Regions from separate parts of the Streptococcus sp. NCTC 11567 genome, predicted to be linked through region 1. Evidence: predicted binding sites of a transcription regulator. Region 1 holds the regulator's gene; each other region holds the start of a gene.
The links. The regulator Rex, encoded in region 1, represses fermentation and respiration genes when NADH is low (regulators of the CRP and FNR family bind a similar motif). The targets are predictions, from matches to a motif close to TTGTGAANTANTTCACAA.

Region 1 (4,441 bases):
TTTGCAGTGTCGACAGGCTCTGCTTGTACAGCTGGAACCGTTGAGCCAAGTCATGTACTTGCAGCTTACTATGGCAAAGAGTCTCATCGCCTATCAGAATCCATTCGCATCAGCCTGTCAGATCAAAATACTTTCGAAGAAGCCACTCAATTGGCTCAAACCTTACGAAAAATTCTAGGAGAATCAGATGGCATTTGAAAAAGAAATTACTTTAAAAGACTGTAACTATCGTTACCAAATCAGTCCAACTGTCAAAAAATACACTTTGAGAGACACTACTTTTACACAAACCAAAGTAGGGCATTATCAGTTAACCCGCTTGTTAGAAAAAGTTCCTAATTCAGGAGAAGGTTTTCCTTTAAAAATTACGATAAATAAAGAACTCGATGGCTTTAAACTCGCTATTACGGATCAATCTGGTCTTAGATTAGTTAATATTTTCAAATCTGAAGACAATAAAATTCTTCAAGACAAGTTTTATTTCCTTATGGATAGCCTTGTCGAACGTGATATTTTTAGTAAAACAAAAGTCTAAGCTAATCAATTGTATTTCTCTTCCCAACGCACTATAATGGTGCTATCAAAAAGGGAGGTAACAGACAATGATTGACATTAGCTATTTAAACAACAACAAACAGGAAAAGCAGATTTCCTACGCTAGTTATGATGACTATAAACAGGCGCAATTAGCTTGTCAAATTGCTATTGCAGATTATTTCCCTGTTACCAAGGTAATGGTAGATGGCCAGCAACTAGATTATACGGGACAGTTTGGTAACCTATACTTTTTCCTTGAGCAACAAGGCCTTCACTAAAATAGCAAAGTTAAGAAGTTTCTTCTTAGCTTTTTTCTTATCCTCTTATAAACCAGTTACGATTTCTATGAAAGGACATCTTTCACAAAATAATGAACAAAACGTTGCATTTTTCACAAACTTTCTGTTACAATAAAGAAAGATAAATGTAATGACAATTCTATAAGGAGTTAAACAGTGGTTATTGATAAATCTATTCCAAAAGCGACCGCAAAACGCTTATCACTCTATTACCGCATTTTCAAACGTTTTCATGCTGATCAGGTTGAAAAAGCTAGCTCTAAACAAATTGCAGATGCTATGGGCATTGATTCGGCAACTGTTCGCCGAGATTTTTCGTATTTTGGAGAATTAGGACGCCGTGGCTTTGGTTATGATGTCACCAAATTAATGAATTTCTTTGCTGATTTACTTAACGATCACTCTACTACTAACGTGATTTTAGTTGGATGTGGTAACATTGGTCGCGCACTCTTACACTACCGTTTCCATGACCGTAATAAAATGCAGATTGCAATGGGATTTGATACTGATGATAACCCTCTTGTAGGGACCAAGACCACTGATGGTATTCCAATTTATGGGATTTCAACCATCAAAGACCGACTTGACAATACTGATATTGAAACGGCTATCTTAACTGTCCCAAGTATCTATGCTCAAGAAGTATCCGAACAACTCATTGAAGCTGGTATTAAAGGGATTCTAAGTTTCGCTCCTGTCCATTTACAGGTTCCAAAAGGTGTGATTGTCCAATCCGTGGATTTAACTAGCGAATTGCAAACCCTTCTCTATTTTATGAATCAAAACCATCTTGACTAAGGAGTACAATGTCCAAACCCATTATTGGAATAAGTGCAAACCAAAGATTAAATATCGCTCTAGATAATCTGCCCTGGTCATATGCGCCTACTGGTTTTGTCCAGGCAGTTACTGATGCAGGTGGCTTACCGCTTCTACTACCAATTGGTGATGAATCAGCTGCTAAGGTGTATGTGTCCATGGTCGATAAAATAATCTTGATTGGGGGACAAAATGTAGACCCTAAATATTATCAAGAAGAAAAAGCTGCCTTTGATGATGATTTCTCACCCGAACGAGATCACTTTGAACTAGCCATCATTAAAGAAGCTATAGCCCAGAAAAAACCTATTTTAGGCGTCTGTCGTGGGACTCAGTTAATGAACGTTGCCTTAGGTGGCAGTTTAAACCAGAATATCCCTTCCCATTGGCAAGATGCTCCTTCTGATTTTCTATCGCATGAAATGATTGTGGATGAAGATTCCATTTTATATCCTATCTATGGTAAGAAAACTGTCATTAATTCTTTTCATCATCAAAGTCTGAAAAAGGTAGCTGATGATTTAAAAGTTATTGCAAGAGACCCTCGTGATGGAACGATTGAAGCTGTTGTTTCTACTAACGAGGCTATTCCTTTTTTGGGTGTTCAATGGCATCCTGAGTTGCTTCAAGGTGTTCGCAAGGAAGATTTACAACTCTTTGATTTATTTGTCAATGACTTTTAAGCTAGAAAAGAGATGATTTTTCTCGGAAACTATAATAAGATTGATAACTAACGATGATGTGATCCAGGCAAATGATGCCTAGGTCTTCACATGATCGTTTTATTTTTTCAGTAAAAGCGTAATCATTAGGACTCGGGTCAATACTTCCTGATGGGTGATTGTGAACCACAATAAGACTTGTTGCCATATTTTTACAAGCGTAATATAAAATTTCTCTAGGTTCTGCGATCGAACGTCTGACTGTTCCTATAAAAATTGTTTTCTCTTCAATCACGCGATTTTGACTATCTAAATACAGAACCACTAAATGCTCCTGCTTTTTATCGCCTAAAACTGCCATCATCTTCTCTGCAATCTGAACACTCGAAAGAATCCTCTCAGACAGTGTTTGCTCAGTTGCTTGAATCCTAGCAGCCAATTCAATCATTGCTTTGATTTCAATTGCTTTGACTTTACCGATTCCCGCTAAGGTTTGTAATTCTTGCAGAGACAGCTTTTTAAAATCTGCTAAGCTTTCTAGATGTGACAACAGGTAAGAAGATAATTCCAAAACGTGTTTTTCTTTATTTCCTGTCCTTAATAAAATGGCTAATAATTCTTGGTTGCTTAAGGCTTCGGCCCCCATGCGCATTAACCGTTCTCTTGGCATCAGCTTTATATCATCGCATTTGATCGAATACATCTCACTACCTCCCTATCTATTTATTCGATAAAAAAACAAGTTTCTTATTAAGAAACCTGTTTTTTTTGAATGGCTTGTTTTTTCTGGATGTTATCCTTAATGACTTGATAGAGAGTTGCTGCTAAAGGGACGGCGATAATCATCCCAACAATTCCTCTTAAGGAAGCTCCAATGGTAATGGCCATTAACACCCACATTGCTGGCAGACCAATGGAAGCTCCGACAACTGGAATTAATGCAGTGAAGGCCACTAATACCCCAATAGTTCCAGCAAATGGTAATTGTAGTAAAAACATTCCCGTCGTTGTGAGCGTCCCTAAAATCATCGCTTCTAAGGTCTGGCTGACAAAGAAACCATGAAAACGATGGTGTAATAAATCAACTAGATAATGAATACGCTGAGCATATTTACCAGTATAAGTATCCACCAAGGTATTTCCTTGACGACAAAGACTCTCTTTGTTGGCCAGGACATAGAGTGAAAAGACAAAACTGATGAAAAGGTTGATAATCGCAGATGCGATAACAGTAACTGAGGTCAAGATATTCGTTAGGACACCGATAAATTGTTTTAATAATTGTTGACTATAACTCGTAATGGTTTGTGTTAGTTTGGCATCACCACCAATATATTTGATGACACGTGCTAATAATTTATTATGTTCTAACTGATTAACCACTTCTTTAATGGATGGTGTATCAAATTTTGTTAAGGTGCTGATGCTAGCAATTAAATCTGGGATGACAATTGAGATAATCCAAGTGATTAAAATAAAAAAGGTCAGATAAGCTAGCAACATACAGATGCCTCGCTTAACTTTTAAAACGAGGGGACTTCCTTTAAAAGCGTAGACATATGCTTTTTCATAAGCACTCATGACAATATTAACAATATAAGCTCCTGCTGCTCCATAGAGAAAGGGGAGGCTTGTTTTATAAATAGTTCTTACAATATCAGTTCCATTTTCCCAGTTGGCTAAAATAGCATAACAAAGAATAAATGTCACAACAAGATAGAGGATATATTTTTTTTCAAATTTCATGGTAACTCCTTCTTTTACATTATACACTAAATTGCAAAACAGGGATACCCGAATCTCCTCATAGACATTAAGGGCAGTGAGAACTACTTGGACAAAGCATAATTGGCTATATTGACCTTCCTAGCATCATCTAAAAAGGTCATCATAGGCCAGTAGTTGCGGGTCTCTTAATGCTTTTATAAATAGTCCTTAATGACTTGTGCCATTATAGCATAGGCCTGAAAATTGAGGTGTAGACCATCTAAGGTATAGCTATCTGCTAGTCCACCTTGTGCATCTTTAAGACAAGTATTGACGTCAATAAATTCTACAGAAGGAATCATGGATATTTCTTGATTAATGCTATCAATAACAGCATTGGTTCTAACTTTAACT
Region 2 (4,441 bases), 470 kb from region 1:
TAATATCGCCTTATGATGTCATCTACGCCTTGCTGATAGTCCAAAGGAATCGTTAATTTGATATTTTTACCCGGCTCTCCCTTATCAAGTTGCTGTTCAGAGAGGATTTTGCCTGTCTTATTAGTCTTTATTTCTTTAATCACGTGGTTCCCTTGAAGAACGGATTCGTATTGTTTTTCAAGGTAGGAAGTCCCCACACGATCATTCATAGCATACCCTTTTTTGAGGTACTGATTAACTTCTTCTTTAGGAAGACCTGCTTCCTCACTAGATACTTTTCCTATAAGGGCTGTTAAGCTTGTATTGGCAACCTGTCGTTCCCAATCGGTCCCAATAGCAATACCTGGTAATGTTGTTTGATTAGCCCGAATATTTTTAATAATTTCTTCATTTAAGGGGTTGGTTCTTAAATTAACCGTTGTAAAAACAGCCGCTCCATTCATTTGATTAAAAATGGCAATGGTTTTCAAGTCCTCATCTGAATAATGAAGGTCGCTTTCTTTTACAGAAGCAACAGCATTGGCATAAATCGTCGCTTCCGTTAAGCGATTGCCAAACCGGTCTAGAACAGCCTTTTTAGGAAGTCTCTTAACAATGTTGGCATACACATCTGGATCAGCCAAATAAAAATCTTTTTTAGCTCGGCTTGTCACGCTAGCTTCTGGGTACGAAACATAACTTGCCAGATGCTTAGCTAGAACTTTCAGTTCGTTAGCACTGGCTTTTGGACTTCTGGTGTAAGTAACCACATCTTTTATGGCATTTGAGACAAGGGGTTTGCCACTAAAATCAAAAATTTTTCCACGAGGTTGAGCCACTTTAACCTTATAAACGGTAGAAGATTTTAGCTTACTCACGTAAAAAGAGGTCGTGTAAATTTGCATGTAGGCCAACCGTAAAATCAGTCCGACAAATAATAAGACAATAATCAAAAAAAGGAGATGAAGTCGTCTCGGAATACTTGCTTTATTTTTAGTAATGAGTGATGCCATTGTGTTCTTCTGCTCCTCCTTTTTAAACTTCGCTTCTTATTTTATCACAAATTATAAAAAGAAGACCGGGAATAAAGTCTTCCCAGTCTAAAAATTTTATCTGAACTTATGCTTTCTCAGGATGATAGTAAGCTTTGAAATAAAAGAGACTCACAAAAATAGCTCCGCCAATAATATTACCGGCATAGACAAAGGTAAAGTTAAGGATAAAGTCCAACCAAGTTGCTCCACCTTCAAAAATTGCTGCTGGAATGACAAAAGCGTTTGCCACACTATGCTGAAAACCAAGTGCTACAAAGGTCATGACAGGGAACCAAGTACCAAGGAGTTTACCCGTAGCATCACTTGCGCCATAACACAACCATAAAGCAAGACCCACAAACCAGTTGCAACCAATCCCTGATACAACGGCTTGTAAAGGTGTTGCGGCTATCTTAGCATGAGCCACTTCTATCACTTCTTCTTTAAAAATTCCTGCCGAGGTCAATCCTAGAAAATGCCCAAAAACAAAGGCTACAAATACCGCACCAATAACATTAAATAAGGTAATGATGAGCCAGTTGTTTATTAAGTCCTTGGCTTTAATCTTTTTGGCGAAAAAAGCCGCTGAAACAGCCATCATGTTTCCTGTAATTAATTCTCCACCAGCCATCAAGATAATAATCAATCCAATTGGAAATGCACAGGCCCCCAGAACACTCGAGAAAGCTCCAAATGTCTCTAAACCACTAGCAGCAATCCTAACGTAGAGCAAGTAGCCTAAACTAATCATTGCGCCTCCAATAAAGCCTAAAATAGACTTGGCAAGAAATGGCTTACTAATCTTATGCTCTCCAATATGAATCGTTGATGCTAAAATCTGTTCTGGTGTTTTCATGACATCTCCTTTTGTTATCGTATTCACAAATGCACTTTTTAGTATATCAATTTTTTTAAAAAATGCAAGCCCTTCCATAGTGAAAGGGCCAGTTTTATAGATGGAGTAGCCATCAAGACTACCTAGCTAAAGTTTTGCAATGGATAAGTCTAATTCAGCAGCTAAAAATCTCCAGAGAGCTAAAGCAAGATAAAAATCTACCATGCCATGAATCAGAGACCCCACACCAATCAGGCCAAACATTGACCAAAAATAGGATAAAGAAGTTGCAGTTGTTGCTGTCATAGCATAGACAACCACAAATTCAGTCAATCCATGAAGAACATTGACTAAAAAGGCAAACCAAAAGGTTTTGAGTGGAGATTTAATCGTTTGAGGGGATTTGCTCAACCACCAAGCTGCCAAGACAGCAAACAAAAGGTGCGAAAAAGCTCTCAAGACAATAATAAGGGGAAAGCCAGCCAATAAAAAACCTAGCCCCGTTCCAAGGGCTACAAAAAGAGCCACAGGAACAGATATGAAAACAGCTAGAAATAAGGGAACATGACTAGCCAGTGTGAAAGAGGCTGGGCCGATAATCAGCTTAAGAGGCATAATCATTGGAATTAAAATAGCAAAAGCAACTAAGATCGAAACATAGGCAATTAATTGTGTTGGTTTTTTAGTCATTATATCTCCTTTTAAGAGATAGTATAACGCATTGTTTTACAAGTGTCAAGACACCTATAAAACAATGCGCTGTTCCGATTCCTATTTATTCTTTGGACTCTCTACCGACCAGTATATAGAATGCCCGCTGCTTCTAAATCTTGGGACATTGCTTCAAAAGCTTCTTGACTCGGACAGGAAATCAAATGGCTGTGCAACCCTTCTGTCAAAGATGATAGTAATTCAGCATTAGAGTAGTTTAGTTTTTTCATAAAGTTAGTCACATCAGACTGACTTTTTATATTCAAGGGGGCTGTAATCATGCCATAAATAGGATGTTCTACTTCAACAGTAGTAATAATTCCCTGATGCGCTAAAATGATTTGCAATTCTTTTTCTGTCTCTGCCAAACCGTGTTGACAGACAATGCGGGCACAAAATTGGTGACTAAACAGAGCTGTTGACATGATATAGCCTTTAGGAGTTGAAATGATATCAATTTGTTGGGCACGAAGTAAGGCAACATCTCCAACAATGACTTGGCGACTAACACCCAGCAACTTAGCCAAATAAGTAGCGGACAGGGCCTCATGTTCGCCAGTTAAGTACTCAATAATTTTTTGACGACGTTCTTCTGCTTTCATAATCTATCCTTTTTTTCAAGTTAGTTCTATCATACCACATTTTTCAGAAGAAACTCCTGTCTCTCATAAGTAAGACAAGAAAAAACCAGACCAAAGTCTGGTTTCACAATTATTCACCACCGAGGTAGTATTCTTTAACAATGTTAAGTTTTTCATCCAATTCGAAAACAAGTGGTGGGAAGTTTGGAATTTCCACATCCATGATTTCGTCATCTGAAAGACCTTTAATGTGTTTAACAAGAGCGCGGATTGAGTTACCGTGTGCGCCAACAAAGACGTTTTTACCGTCAAGAAGAGCTGGAGCAATTTTTTCTTCCCAGTAAGGCATTGCGCGTTCAAGAGTTACTTTTAAGTTTTCAGCATCTGGGATAAGAGCTGGATCAAGATCAGCATAACGACGATCATTGTGTGCTGAATACTCGTCATTTTTATCCATAGCTGGTGGTAAAACATCGTATGAACGACGCCAAATGTGAACTTGCTCATCACCAAATTGTTCAGCAGCTTCTGCTTTGTTTTTACCAGTTAAAGCACCATAGTGACGCTCGTTCAAACGCCATGATTTTTCAGTTGGTACCCACAATTGACCAGCATTTTCAAGAGCAAGGTTAGTTGTTTTAATTGCACGTGTTAATACAGAAGTGAATGCCAGGTCAAATTCGATGCCTGCTTCTTTGATCAATTTACCAGCATCAATTGCTTGTTGTGTTCCTTTTTCTGAAAGATCAACATCTGCCCAACCAGTGAAGAGGTTAGCTTTGTTCCATTCTGACTCACCGTGGCGAGCGAAAACCAATTTTACCATGAGTTAATATCTCCTTTTAATTTAAAGGTTGCTACCTTTTTACAATTCCTATTTTACAAAAAATATAGCAAAAAAGCTAGTCTATTCTGACTTTATTGAAAATCATAATGTGACTATCATGAAAATTTCAAATGTTCGTCAATAACAGTAATATATTTACATTTTTGTAAAAATAGCTTGCTATTATTCATGCCTAGTGGTAGAATAGAAAAAATTTGTCTAAAATATGGAGGAAATAATGGTTTCTACTGCTACACAAATTGGTCATTTCTCTTTTGATAACTGTTTGATGAATGCTGCTGGTGTTTATTGCATGACAAAAGAAGAGCTTATGGAGGTTGAAAAGTCTCAAGCCGCTTCCTTTGTCACCAAAACAGGGACGCTTGAAGTTCGTCCAGGTAATCCAGAACCTCGCTACGCAGATACTCGTCTTGGTTCTATCAATTCAATGGGACTCCCTAATAATGGTTTTCGC
Region 3 (4,441 bases), 830 kb from region 1:
ATCTCATATAACGACTTTTATTAGATCCATTTCAATCCCCCCTATATAAACTTCTTCTTGACTGATGACAGAGTGGCAAATATAGTCACTCTAAATAGTTAATTAAAAACTTGTTAAAGCTTAAAGCTAAGGGATTCAGATAGCAACTCTTGATTGTTCTCAATCACAAATGATTTCACAGAAAACGATATGATATGTACTTTTCACAATTAGAAAAATAGACCCTCACCATTTCCAGGCCACTTAACTCATTCTATGAATTATGCTTTATTTGTTACCATCAAAGATTGTTTCACAGAAACTGGTAGCCGTTTTAGGATGTCAAGTGTACCTAAAAAAAGCCCTCAAGAGGGCTTTAGTAAATGTAATTCTCTAAATTATGCTTTGTTCGCTGATCCGAAAACGTCGATACGTTCTTCAACAGCGCCTTGAACAGCTTTCATACCTGGAGCCAAGAATTTACGTGGGTCAAATAATTTTTTACCATCGTATTCTGCTTCGTTAGCTTCGTAGTTACGAGCAAATTCACGAGTTGCGTTAGAGAAAGCAATTTGGCTTTCAGTGTTAACGTTAACTTTAGCAACACCAAGACGGATTGCTTCTTTGATTTGATCGTCAGGAATACCAGAACCACCGTGCAATACGATCGGGAAACCTGGTACAGCTGCTGTTAATTTTTCTAAGTGGTCAAGAGCAAGACCTTCCCAGTTTTCTGGGTATGGACCGTGGATATTACCGATACCAGCTGCCAAGAAGTCAATCCCAGTTTCAACCATTGCTTTAGCATCTTCGATTGGAGCAAGCTCACCTTTACCGATGATTCCGTCTTCTTCACCACCGATTGTACCAACTTCAGCTTCAACTGAAACGCCTTTAGCATGTGCAATTTTAACAACTTCTGCAGTTTTAGCAAGGTTTTCTTCAACTGGAAGGTGTGAACCATCAAACATGATAGAAGTGTAACCTACTTCGATACACTCAAGAGCATCTTCGTAGTGACCATGGTCAAGGTGAATAGCAACAGGAACAGTGATACCCATTGATTCAACAAGGTTAGCGATAAGAGATTGACATACTTTGTAACCACCCATGTATTTTGCTGCACCCATTGATGTTTGGATAAGAACTGGAGCTTGTTTAGCTTCTGCTGCACGCAAGATTGCTTGAGTCCACTCTAAGTTGTTTGTGTTGAATCCACCAACAGCATATCCGTTTTCACGAGCTGCTTGGACAAATTTTTCTGCTGAAACGATTGCCATTTGTAAGGCCTCCTCTTATTTTTCGGGATAACTCCCCGTTTACATTGTTCATTCTAGCACAATTTTCCATAAATTTCTAGTCTTTCACAAGCTTAAAGCGTTTTCCCAACGCAGATTATCCAAACTTTTCTCGAAATCAATGCTAGCTACTCAGCTTTATTTGAAGCAAACGAAAAGAGATGAATCAACGATTCATCTCTTACTATGCGGAGAGTGGGACTTGAACCCACACGACCTAAAGCGGTCACAGGATCCTTAGTCCTGCGCGTCTGCCAATTCCGCCATCCCCGCTACTCATCAGCAACATAAATTATTATAGCAACTATGAGGATGGCTGTCAATACTTATTTATCAATTTTTTCCAAAAATGCAGCGATTTTTTTCTGGTATTGTACTGGGTTTGTTTCAAAAGATCTGGCATGTTTGGCCCCTTTAACAATCAAGATTTCCTTAGGACCTTTAGTAGCCTTGTAATTGTCGTAAACCATTTTTGTAGGAACAAAATCATCTTTATCCCCATGAATAAATAAAGTGGGCCGCTTATTTTTAGCCAGTTGTTTCACTGAACTTGCCTCTGCGTAACTAAAACCCGCTCGAATCTTAGATAAGGCAGAAACTTCATAGAGTAATGGGAAGGCAGGCAAGTTGTACATAGCCTTAGCCTGAAACTTCAATTCGTCCCAAACGCTAGTATAACCACAATCTTCAATAATAGAGGTAACCTGCTCAGGTAATTTTTCCCCACTTGCCATCATGACTGTGGCAGCTCCCATAGAAAGTCCAAAAAGGGTGATTTGACTGTCTGGTTTTTCCTTAATCAACTGATCTGTCCAAGCCATGACATTCAACCGATCATTCCAGCCATAGCCGATTAAGTTTCCTTGGCTTTCTCCATGAGCCTCATTGTCTGGCATTAGGACATTATAACCCAAATCGTGAAAAAGCATGGCATAAGGTTTCATGTTTGACTTATTGTTAGCAAAACCATGCACCACGACAGCTATCTTTTGGGTTTCTTTCGCAGCCGGTAAATACCATGCTACTTGATTAAACCCACGATGGGTTATGTAACGCTTTTCACGTGGTAAAGCATCAAAAGCTTGCTCAGCTGGGTATAGCGGGTTATCCGTACTGCGTTTTTTATTGTTAATGAATGTTTTCTCATCCCGTACTTGGGCAACATGGAAGAAATAAAAACTAGCGCCAACGCTAGCAAGAGTTACTAATAGGAATAGGATTCCTAAATACTTTGATAATCGAATGGTTTTCATATCAAATATTCTACAGGAAAATCAGAAAAAAAGAAAGCTTTACTCTACAAATAAATCGTTTTCCTGCTCAAGTTTTAAAAAACGAGTTCTTATCACCAAAAATCCTCCTAAAGACGAGAGGATTCTTTAGAAGGACTTAGAGGTAGGAGATAACAATTTTTAAAGAAGGACACTTCCCATAATGGGTACCACCACAGTAACAATAATGCCAACAACAACTAGGGCAATGGAACCCATCGACTCTTCGACTTGACCAAAATCTTTGGCTGCCGAAACCCCAAGTGCATGGCCTGCTGTTCCTAAGGCCAAACCACGTGCAATGGGATCTTTTATCTTAAACAATTGAATCAACGGTTTTGCCAAGGCATAAATAATCACACCATTTAAAATACAAGCTAGCGAAGTTAATTCTGCTGATCCCCCCATGGCAACTGATGTCGGCATAGCAATGGCTGTTGTTGCCGCCTGAGGTAACATCGACGCAACCACTACTCTACCAAGATGGAATAAACTTGATACGAGATAAATTCCATAGACTGCGACAACACTGCCTAACGTAATTCCACCAATAATCTGAAGCCAATATTGTTTCAAAACCTCCCGTTTACGGTAGAGGGGAATAGCAAAGCAAATGGTAGCAGGTTCCAAAAAGAAACTAATGATTTGGCCACCCTTATTGTACTCGGCAAAACTAATACCAGTTGCGCTCAAGGTAGCAATCCCAAGAATCATGGCAACAAAGAGGGGTGCAAAGAGGAAGAAACCTTTTGATTTTTTAAACAAAATCTGGCCAATAAAGAAGGTCCCTACAGATAAAAGAACACCGAAAATAGGAGAAACCCGCAAAATATCGATAAATGCTGCCATAACTAGCTCCTTTCTTCTTACTTAGCCAAGACTTTACTAGCTACCAGATGACGCTCATCCTGAAATGACCCTTTGACCAAGAGACCTGGTTTTCCCAAAGCTGGTTTCTTGACATCTGCTCCCATTAATAATTGTGTCATCCAACCAGTTCCAACAAGCAACAAGAGTGTTGAACTAAAAATCAGAAGCATGTTTAAAATAAAATGTTCTTTCAAGATCCCTAAAGAGTTAATCACTGAAATACCGGCAGGAACAAAGAAGAGACCGATATTGCCAACCAAAAGATCTGCTACTTTTTCCACTTGACTAAGACTAATCACTTTAGTCGTTAAAGCTATAAATAATAAGACAAGTCCAATAACAGAAGCTGGTAATTTTATTGGGGATAGAGTCTCCAATACCTTTGAAATGAGAACAATTGTTCCAATCACAACGCTTTGATAAATCATAGAATAAGTTTTAGTCATGTGAATCATCTCCTTGCTTTCTCGCTTTTGATACATTTAGTATAGCGAAAAAAGAGCCTGTTAGGCTCTTTTCGGAATAAAACGCTTTCTATTTGGTACCAAATGCAGTGAGAGCGACTCAAAATACAGCGTCAAAGTCCTAACCGCTGGCGGAAGGTTTTCAAATATGATCTACTCACAGGAACCTTTCCGCCATTGATCATGGTCACTTGGTAGGTTTGATTAAACCACGGCTGAATTTCTTTTATAGCTTGTGTATTAATGAGATAACTGCGATGCACTTTCAAAAAAAATTCTGTGGTTAAAACTTTCTCAATAGCTGATAAGCTTGTGTGACTGGTATAGTGGGCTGTTTTTGTATAGACCGTCGTTTCCTTGCCTTGGACTTCACAATAGAGAATATCTGAAAAGGGTAATAAGTATATACGCTCATCTACTTCAAGGGTTAGGCGTTTGGTTTGTGGCACTTCTGCTTCTTTAGAGTGGTTCGTTTGCTGCCTGTCTAATGTCATTTTCGCCTTTGCAATAGCTTTTTGGATGCGCGCTTGTTCAAAAGGTTTCAAAACATAATCAATCG
Region 4 (4,441 bases), 1.1 Mb from region 1:
ATTTGGTTGTTAGCTAAGCGTCAGGATAGTCATAAGAAGCTGAGAGGCCTTCTCTTTTTAATATCATCAGGAGTTTTTACAGTCAGCTTTTTGAGCATGTTTATCAGAGCTTTTGTGACTTCTAATGTATCATTGATTTATTTTTCGAGCTTCTCACATAGTTTCCCTTTCTTTTTGGGAGCGATGTTTGCGACGATGACAGGTATCAAGGAAACGACCGTTCGTTTTCAAAAAAATGTTCGGTTGTGGTCGCGTCAGCAAGTGATTGCTGTGATGGTTGGTGCTTTTGCCCTTTTACTCTTATTGACCATTACCTTGAATTTTAATCATATTGTGACTTATTTATTTGGCTTTGCATTAGCTAGTTTATTTGCATCGGTTATGATTTACGCTGCGCGTGTGCTTCACGAACAGACGCCAGACTGGCAAGAGCCTAAAGTAGTAACGTATTTGGCTGATATCAGCTACGGTATTTACCTTTTCCACTGGCCATTTTATATTATTTTTACCCAATTGATGTCAAATGTCTTGGCGGTTATTCTGACCACTTTCTTTTCGGTCTTGTTTGCTACCATGTCTTATTATATTGTGGAACCTTTGATTCAAGGTAAGAAACCTAACTTGCTTGGTTTGGAAATTGATTTGTCTCCCTATTATAAGTGGATTTCAGGAGTATCATTGGCCTTAGCCTTCCTGGCTTTGGGCACCTGTGTTGCAGCTCCAAAAGTGGGCAAATTTGAACGTCAGCTATTGGTAAGTTCTTTGCAACAGGCACAAAATAATATTGAACGAACACATACACTAGCAGCAGGAGATGCAAATGCTTTAAGTGATGTGAGCATTATCGGTGACTCTGTTGCTCTTAGATCCAGTGCGGCTTTCTCAAAACTCATGCCACAGGCTCAGCTAGATGCCGCGGTAAGTCGTAATTTTTCGGAAGCATTTGAGTTATTTACTAATCAAATTAACTCTAACTCTTTATCTAAGACAGTTGTTTTAGCAGTTGGGGTCAATTCACTCGATAACTATGGTCAAGACGTTCAATCGTTTATTGAAGCTTTACCTAAGGGACATCGCTTGGTTTTAGTTTCTCCGTATAATGCTAAAAATGCAGCTCAAGTAGCTGAGGCCAGAGATTATGCTATTAAGCTCCCTAAAAAATATAAGTACGTGACGATAGCAGACTGGTACAAGGTTGCTACCGATAACCCAGATATCTGGTATGGCAGTGATGGTGTGCATTACAGTGAAGACAGTCAAGGGGCTGAGTTATACGTTTCTACTATCCAAAAAGCCATTGAACAAGCTGCTAAAAAAGCCGCTAAATAAAATGCTTGCAGATTATTTTACTAAGAAAAGCCGGAGTTGATTTGCTCTGGCTTTTTGTGAGAATGAAATATTTTTTTGATCTCATAGGGAAGTAGTAACTCAAAGTTGTGCAAGAAAACGCTTTCAGAAATTGTCGTCCTAATTGAGATTTTATTTCTGAAAAAAGCAAGTGTAAAAAAGCGCGCTATCAAAGGGTTTCAGAAAGACTTTGAAAAAAACTTCACAAAAATCTTGTGAAATGATTTACAAATTTTCAAAAAGTGTTATAATAATTTTGTAAATAAAATTGTGAAACTTTTAACAAGATAAAGGAGTCTCAAATGACTGAAGGACATAACACTGTTGAAACAACCTCTGTTTCTGCGACAATTGATACTCTTGTTCAAAAAGGTTTAGCTGCTCTTGAAGAGATGCGTAAGCTTGGCCAAGAACAAGTTGACTATATCGTAGCAAAAGCTTCTGTTGCTGCCTTGGATGCACACGGAGAACTTGCTAAACATGCTTACGAAGAAACAGGTCGTGGTGTCTTTGAAGATAAAGCAACAAAAAATCTATTTGCTTGTGAGCATGTGGTTAATAACATGCGCCATCAAAAAACAGTAGGGATTATTGAAGAAGATGACGTGACAGGTTTGACGTTGATTGCTGAGCCGGTGGGTGTTATCTGTGGGATTACGCCAACAACTAACCCGACTTCAACAGCTATCTTTAAATCTTTGATTTCGTTAAAAACACGTAATCCAATCATTTTTGCTTTCCACCCATCTGCTCAAGAATCATCAGCACATGCCGCTCGGATTGTTAGAGACGCTGCTATCGCCGCTGGTGCTCCTGAGAACTGTGTTCAGTGGGTTGAAACACCATCACTTGAAGCAACAAATGCTTTGATGAATCATGATGGCATTGCAACCATCCTTGCTACAGGTGGAAATGCTATGGTTAAAGCAGCTTACTCATGTGGAAAACCTGCTCTTGGGGTAGGTGCAGGTAATGTTCCAGCCTATGTGGAAAAATCTGCTAACATCCGCCAAGCAGCTCATGATATTGTTATGTCAAAATCATTTGACAACGGTATGGTCTGTGCATCTGAACAAGCTGTTATCGTGGACAAAGAAATCTATGACGATTTTGTTGCAGAGTTCAAATCTTACCATACTTATTTTGTAAATAAAAAAGAAAAAGCCCTTCTTGAAGAATTCTGTTTTGGTGCAAAAGCTAACAGTAAAAACTGTGCTGGCGCTAAATTGAATCCAAACATTGTTGGGAAACCAGCTACTTGGATTGCAGAACAAGCTGGATTTACTGTTCCAGAAGGAACCAATATTCTTGCTGCAGAATGTAAAGAAGTTTCAGAAAATGAACCTTTAACACGTGAAAAATTATCTCCAGTCATTGCTGTCTTGAAATCTGAATCACGTGAAGACGGTGTTGAAAAAGCTCGTCAAATGGTTGAATTTAATGGACTTGGTCACTCAGCTGCCATTCATACAGCAGATGCAGAGTTGGCAAAAGAATTTGGTACTAGAATTCGTGCTATCCGTGTCATCTGGAATTCACCTTCTACATTTGGTGGTATCGGTGATGTTTACAATGCTTTCTTACCATCATTGACCTTAGGATGTGGTTCTTATGGCCGCAACTCAGTTGGTGATAACGTTAGTGCTGTTAATCTCTTGAACATCAAAAAAGTAGGAAGACGTAGAAATAATATGCAATGGTTTAAAGTCCCTTCAAAAACATACTTCGAACGTGATTCAATTCAATACCTTCAAAAATGCCGTGACGTTGAACGCGTGATGATTGTTACTGACCATGCCATGGTTGAACTTGGCTTCTTGGATCGTATCATTGAACAATTGGACCTTCGTCGTAATAAAGTGGTTTACCAAATCTTTGCAGATGTTGAACCAGATCCAGATATTACAACAGTTATGAAAGGTACTGAATTAATGCGTACCTTCAAACCAGATACCATTATTGCCCTTGGGGGTGGTTCTCCAATGGATGCTGCCAAAGTAATGTGGTTATTCTACGAGCAACCAGAAGTTGATTTCCATGACCTTGTCCAAAAATTCATGGATATTCGTAAACGTGCTTTCAAATTCCCAGAACTTGGTAAGAAAACAAAATTCATTGCCATTCCAACTACATCTGGTACAGGTTCAGAGGTAACACCATTTGCTGTTATTTCAGACAAGGCTAACAACCGTAAGTACCCAATTGCTGACTACTCATTGACACCAACTGTGGCAATTGTTGACCCAGCTTTGGTATTGACAGTTCCAGGCTTTATTGCTGCAGATACTGGTATGGACGTTTTGACACACGCCACAGAAGCTTATGTATCTCAAATGGCTAACGACTTTACAGATGGTTTGGCGCTTCAAGCAATTAAGATTGTCTTTGAAACTCTTGAAAAATCTGTTAAAGAAGCTGACTTTGAGTCACGTGAAAAAATGCATAATGCTTCAACAATGGCAGGTATGGCATTTGCCAATGCTTTTCTAGGTATTTCTCACTCAATGGCACATAAGATTGGTGCACAATTCCACACTGTTCATGGTCGTACCAATGCAATCTTGCTTCCATACGTTATCCGTTACAACGGTACACGTCCAGCTAAGACTGCAACATGGCCTAAGTACAATTACTACCGTGCGGATGAAAAATACCAAGACATTGCGAAATTGTTAGGACTTCCAGCTTCAACACCAGAAGAAGCCGTTGAGTCTTATGCGAAAGCTGTTTATGACCTTGGTTGCCGTGTTGGCATTAAGATGAACTTCAAAGATCAAGGAATTGATGAGAACGAGTGGAAAGAACATTCACGTGCCTTGGCTTACCTTGCTTATGAAGACCAATGTTCGCCTGCTAACCCACGCTTACCAATGGTTGACCATATGCAAGAAATCATTGAAGATGCTTACTATGGTTACGCAGAGCGCCCAGGACGCCGTAAATAATCTCTTTTAAAGTGTTGTGATGCAACGACCTCTTATGACTAGAACCATAAGAGGTCGTTTTTTTCGTGTATTTCGTGTATTGAGTTGAATACAACATACCCAAAATCCCCTCTAAAAGGAAGAAAGGATTTTGCTTATAATAATCAAAG

Region 2: the regulator Rex is predicted to act here: its motif matches at 1,881-1,898, upstream of FQT67_RS03565 (formate/nitrite transporter family protein).
Region 3: the regulator Rex is predicted to act here: its motif matches at 1,304-1,321, upstream of FQT67_RS01725 (class II fructose-bisphosphate aldolase).
Region 4: the regulator Rex is predicted to act here: its motif matches at 1,561-1,578, upstream of adhE (bifunctional acetaldehyde-CoA/alcohol dehydrogenase).

What each region holds. Positions count from the first base shown of each region.
Region 1 is NZ_LR595857.1:1,136,401-1,140,841, forward strand. It holds gene FQT67_RS05785 (cysteine desulfurase family protein) at 1-198, shown strand, start outside; gene FQT67_RS05790 (DUF1831 domain-containing protein) at 188-535, shown strand; gene FQT67_RS05795 (DUF4649 family protein) at 603-815, shown strand; gene FQT67_RS05800 (redox-sensing transcriptional repressor Rex) at 993-1,637, shown strand; gene FQT67_RS05805 (gamma-glutamyl-gamma-aminobutyrate hydrolase family protein) at 1,646-2,341, shown strand; gene radC (DNA repair protein RadC) at 2,343-3,023, opposite strand; gene FQT67_RS05815 (AI-2E family transporter) at 3,071-4,066, opposite strand; gene FQT67_RS05820 (SGNH/GDSL hydrolase family protein) at 4,243-4,441, opposite strand, start outside.
Region 2 is NZ_LR595857.1:668,960-673,400, reverse strand. It holds gene pbp2b (penicillin-binding protein PBP2B) at 1-992, opposite strand, end outside; gene FQT67_RS03565 (formate/nitrite transporter family protein) at 1,099-1,869, opposite strand; gene FQT67_RS03560 (hypothetical protein) at 1,996-2,538, opposite strand; gene FQT67_RS03555 (transcription repressor NadR) at 2,640-3,161, opposite strand; gene FQT67_RS03550 (phosphoglycerate mutase) at 3,271-3,966, opposite strand; gene FQT67_RS03545 (dihydroorotate oxidase) at 4,205-4,441, shown strand, end outside.
Region 3 is NZ_LR595857.1:308,817-313,257, reverse strand. It holds gene FQT67_RS01725 (class II fructose-bisphosphate aldolase) at 378-1,259, opposite strand; tRNA gene FQT67_RS01720 (tRNA-Leu) at 1,465-1,550, opposite strand; gene FQT67_RS01715 (alpha/beta hydrolase) at 1,604-2,530, opposite strand; gene lrgB (antiholin-like protein LrgB) at 2,690-3,397, opposite strand; gene lrgA (antiholin-like murein hydrolase modulator LrgA) at 3,415-3,864, opposite strand; gene FQT67_RS01700 (LytTR family transcriptional regulator DNA-binding domain-containing protein) at 3,996-4,441, opposite strand, start outside.
Region 4 is NZ_LR595857.1:62,196-66,636, forward strand. It holds gene FQT67_RS00375 (acyltransferase family protein) at 1-1,329, shown strand, start outside; gene adhE (bifunctional acetaldehyde-CoA/alcohol dehydrogenase) at 1,650-4,292, shown strand.